DNA from 2 places in the Rhodoferax koreensis genome. Region 2 is predicted to be linked to the other one. Evidence: riboswitches for the same ligand, from Rfam matches in the RefSeq annotation. Region 2 holds a riboswitch; the other holds the start of a gene.

Region 1 (2,356 bases), 2.2 Mb from region 2:
GGGCAGCTTGGTCTTGCCGATCAGCGGCACGTTGCTCGGCGTGGCCGGGCGCAGGCCGGTCCAGAACTGGGCCTGGCTCGCATCGCCCGCGCCGGGAAACAGTTGCTCCACGCGGCGCACGATGGCTTCGCAGCGCACGGCGTTCAGGTCGCGGTCGTAGCCATTGAATTCGGCCGTACCGGCGATGCGCAGGCGGTCGCTGCCGTCCGAGGTGTAGCGCGAGAAAACGAGTTTGAATTCGTCGTCCGTCAGGCTGACCTGGTGCGCCATCGAGGCATCCTTCACCGGCATCGTCACCGAATAACCCTTGGCCGGGTAGATGGGCAGGCGGATGCCCAGCGGCTGGGCCAGCAGCGGGCTCAGGCTGCCCATGGCCAGCACCACGGCGTCGCCGCGGATGCGCTGGAAACGGCCCTCAAAGTCGGTCGCTTCCACATGGTCGATGCGGCCACCCAACTCGCGCAGCGCGGTGATGTTGTGGCTCATCAGAAACTTCACGCCGTTGGCCTCGCATTGTTGGGCCAGCGCCCGCGCGAACTTGTTGGCGTCGCCCGATTCGTCTTCCTGCGTGTAGGTGGCGCCGGCCAGTTGCGGGCGGATGTGGCGCAGCGCGGGCTCCAGGCGCACGGCTTCATCGGCCGAGATCACCTGGCGGTCGCAGCCGAGCGCGCGCATCTGCTCGGCAGGGGCCTGCGCCGCGTCGAATTCCTTCTGCGTGGTGTAGAAGTGCAGGATGCCCTGGGTGCGCTCCTCGTACGCTATACCGATGTCACGGCGCAGCGCTTGCAGCGTGTCGCGGCTGTAGGTGCCCAGGCGCACGATCTGCTCGATGTTGTGGCGCGTGCGCGCCGGCGTGCATTCGCGCAGGAACTGCAGGCCCCAGAGCCACTGCCGCATGTCCGCGCGCAGGCGAAACAGCAGCGGCGCGTCTTCGCGGCCCAGCCACTGCAACAGTTTCAGTGGTGCGCCCGGGTTGGCCCAGGGCTCGGCATGGCTGACCGAGATCTGCCCGCCGTTGGCGAAGCTGGTCTCGGCCGCGGGCGTGGCCTGGCGGTCGATCACGGTCACGTCGTGGCCGAGCTGGTTGAGGTAATAAGCGGAGGAAACGCCGAGCAAGCCGGCGCCGAGTACGGTCACGCGCATGATGAGAACCTTTTAGCGGTCTAGCGCTTGAGGGTCGTGCGTGAGTAGCTATGGAAAATGTAGCAACCCAGGCTTGTGCCTCAAGTTGCCGCTCCCCCTGTCCTTGGTACCTGAGAGATTCGCCACCGGCACGCGCCAGCGGGTTGCTCCTTCGGTGCACCATGGCTGGCATGGTGTCTCTTCAGACGGCTTTTTCAGTGGATGCAGTACGGGACCTGAGCGTTCATGGGAGTTTGCGCCTTCGGTGGAACGGCGTGGCCGTTCGCTCTCCTGCGGCGCGAATTGTACAGGCGATGTCTTCGGGCGTGTGTGCGGCTTGCGTTTTTCAAACCGCGTTGCCTTGCGGGCGAGGCTCCTGCGCCAGATCGGCGTAGTCCACCGCGTACTTGACGAGGGCGGCCCGGCCTTCGATGTGCAGTTTGCGGCGCAGGTGCAGGCGATGCGTCTCGACGGTGCGGATCGACGCGCCCAGCCTGGCGGCGATTTCCTTGTTGGAGTGGCCTTCGGCCAGCAGCGCCAGCACGTCGGCCTCGCGTTGGGTCAGGCTCCGCGGCGATCGCTGCGGTGGCTCGGTGTTGTCGAGGAACGTATGCAGCGCGGGGCTGAAAAAGCGTCTGCCCGCATGGACTTCGGTGATCGCCTGCACGAGTTGTTGCGCCGGTGCGTCCTTCAGCACGTAGCCGCACACGCCGAGGTCGATGGCGCGGCGCACGTATTCCGGATCGCAATGCATGGACAGGACCAGCACCCGGATCTGCGGGAAGCGCTCGCGGAACAAGGCTGCCAGGTGGATGCCGCTGCCGTCCGGCATGCGGATGTCGGTCAGCACCAGGTCGGGCTGCAGCGCGGCGGCCAGGGCCAGGGCTTCGTCCACGCCGGACGCCTCGCCAGCCACGCCGATGTGCTCGGTCGCCTGCAGGCGCATGCGCACGCCATCGCGCACGAGCGGGTGGTCGTCCACGAGCAGTACCCGGATCGGTGCGCTCATGCGGGCAAGGCGCCAGTTGGGGCCATCGGCGACCAGCCGCTGCCCGGTATCTCCTCGTCGGGCAACACGGCGCGGATGCGCGTGCCGAAGCGGCTGGAGGTGATGCCGAAGCGTCCGCCGAGGCCTTCGATGCGTTCGCGCATGTTGCGCAGCCCGATGCCGTCCCTGCGGTCGGCCTGCACCTTGCGCACCGCAAAGCCGTTGCCGTTGTCCAGCACCGACAGG
Region 2 (2,356 bases):
GCCCAGTTCAGGCCGGCCTCGACCGGCGTGGTGCTCTCGTCGATGTCGTTGCCGTACAGGCACAGACCGGCCTCGAGCCGCAGCGAGTTGCGCGCGCCCAGGCCGATGGGCTTGACCTCGGGCTGCGTCAGCAGCTGGCGCGCCAGCCAGTCGGCCTGTTCGGCCGGTACGGAAATCTCGAAGCCGTCTTCGCCGGTATAGCCGCTGCGCGTGATGAAACAGTCGGTATCGGCCACCTGGAATCTGCCGCCGGTCATGAACACCAGCTTCGCGACCTCGGGTGCGAAACGCGCAAGGGCGGTTACCGCCTGCGGTCCCTGCAGCGCGAGCAGCGCCATCTCGGGCATGGGAATGACTTCGCAGCGGTGGCCGATGCGTTTTTCGATGTGGTCGATGTCGGCGACCTTGCAGGCGCCGTTGACGATGACGAAGAGGTCGGCGCCGCGGTTGAAGAACATCAGGTCGTCAAGGATGCCGCCATCATCGTTGAGCAGCAGGCCGTAGCGCTGCTTGCCCACGGGCAGGTCGATCACATCCACCGGCATCAGGCTCTCGAACGCCGCCGCCGCATCGCCGCCCTCGAGCCGCAACTGGCCCATGTGCGAGACGTCGAAAAGACCGGCGGCCGTACGCGTGTGCAGGTGTTCGGCCATCAGGCCGGAAGGGTATTGCACCGGCATGCTGTAGCCGGCGAAAGGCACCATGCGCGCACCGAGTTCGAGGTGCAGCGCGTGCAGCGGGGTCTTGAGCAGATCGGCGGGGACGGACATGGTTTTCTCCTGGGGCACATGGTCACCATGGCACGGATTCCGCGCCATGTGCTGCCCCCGCTGTCCGCTTTACCTGAGAGATTCGCCCAGCGATGTGGGTTTGCTCCTTCGGTGAGCCGGCCCTTGGCAGGGCAGGCTTCTCTCCAGTGGGGAACGCCGGCCTTCGATGCGCCGGCGCTTGTCAGTCCCTGGTACCTGAGCGTTACCCTTGCGGTGCGCCTTCGGTGGTCTGCTGCGTGGATTCACGCGCCAGACGCTCTCCTGACCGTGTCGATTCTAGCGCTCAGATGGCCAATTCCCGCCGCAGTTGCGCCACCATTTTGGCCACGCCGTCCTGGTGCACGGCGTCGGTCACGCGGTCGGCCACGGCAAGCAGCTCGGGATGCGAATTGCCCATGGCGATGCCGGTGCCCACGCCCTGCAGCATCTCCAGGTCGTTGAGGCCGTCGCCGAAGGCGTAGGCGTGCGCGGCGTCGATGCCGGCGTCGGCCAGCACCCAGGCGCAGCCCGACATCTTGTGGATGCCCTTGGGCAGCACGTCCACCGCCGTGGCATGCCAACGCACGTAGTCGAACTGCGGGAAGGTGCGCAGCAGTTCGGGCAGCAGGCTGTCGTCCAGCGATTCATGGAAGAACAGCCAGCCCTGCGAGACGACGAACGGCGGCACATCGTCTATGTCGGCGGGAAAAGCCTTCAGGTCGACCGTGCCCATCGGCGTGAGCACATCGGGCGTTCGCGCGCTGACGTGGATGTTGTGGCCATCGGTGGCGCCGTAGGCGAAGCCGCGCGACGCCATCAGGCCGAACAGCGCCTGCAGGCCGTCGCGTTCCAGCGGATGGCACTGCACTTCCTGGTCGCCACGCTGGATGCGTGCGCCGTTCTGTGTGATGGCGTAGGCCGGCTGCACCTGCTCGATGTATTCCAGCGCATGGCCGTAGCCGCGCCCGGTGGCGATGGCAATGGTGTGGCCGTCGGCCTTCAGCGAGGCGATGGCCTCCAGCGCGGAGGGCGGTATGCGGCTGCTGCGGTGGTCGAGCAGGGTGTTGTCGATGTCGAAGAAGAAGATTTTGGGCATGGCGGGTGTGGCGCGGAAAGCTGAAGCTTACCCGCGCGCCATCCACGGATCATTTGGCGTAGACCAGGTCGCGCAACGCGAGCGAAATCCACGGCACATAGGTGATCACCATCAGGCAGGCCAGGATCACCAGCACAAAAGGCACCAGGTGCTTGACGATGCGGTCGAGCGAAATCCGCGCCACCGTGCAGGCCGCGAACAGGTTCACGCCGAACGGCGGGGTGATCATGCCCAGCGCCAGGTTCACCACCATCACCAGCCCGAAGTGCACCGGGTCGATGCCGAAGTGTTGCGCCACGGGTGCCAGGATCGGCGCCAGCACGATGATGGCCGCGCTGGTCTCGATGAACATGCCGATCACGAACAGCGCCGCATTCACGCCCAGCAGGAAGTAGGCCGGTGTCTTCAGCACCTCCTGCAACCACAGGCCGATGGCCTCCGGCACGCCGGCGCGGGTGATCAGGAAGGCGAACAGGCCGGCGTTGGCGATGATGAACATGATCACCGACGA

The links. Region 2 has a riboswitch for glycine ahead of gcvT (glycine cleavage system aminomethyltransferase GcvT). Riboswitches for the same ligand answer to the same signal wherever they lie in the genome.
Region 1: linked by a shared signal. The riboswitch ahead of RD110_RS02070 (D-amino acid dehydrogenase) and the one ahead of gcvT (glycine cleavage system aminomethyltransferase GcvT) in region 2 are both predicted to bind glycine.

Annotation. Positions count from the first base shown of each region.
Region 1 covers NZ_CP019236.1:435,373-437,728, forward strand. Annotated here, with positions in the region: gene RD110_RS02070 (D-amino acid dehydrogenase) at 1-1,143, opposite strand, end outside; glycine riboswitch at 1,231-1,338, opposite strand; gene RD110_RS02075 (response regulator) at 1,469-2,131, opposite strand; gene RD110_RS02080 (cache domain-containing protein) at 2,128-2,356, opposite strand, start outside.
Region 2 covers NZ_CP019236.1:2,640,618-2,642,973, forward strand. Annotated here, with positions in the region: gene gcvT (glycine cleavage system aminomethyltransferase GcvT) at 1-770, opposite strand, end outside; glycine riboswitch at 821-927, opposite strand; glycine riboswitch at 943-1,044, opposite strand; gene RD110_RS12415 (Cof-type HAD-IIB family hydrolase) at 1,054-1,845, opposite strand; gene RD110_RS12420 (TRAP transporter large permease) at 1,895-2,356, opposite strand, start outside.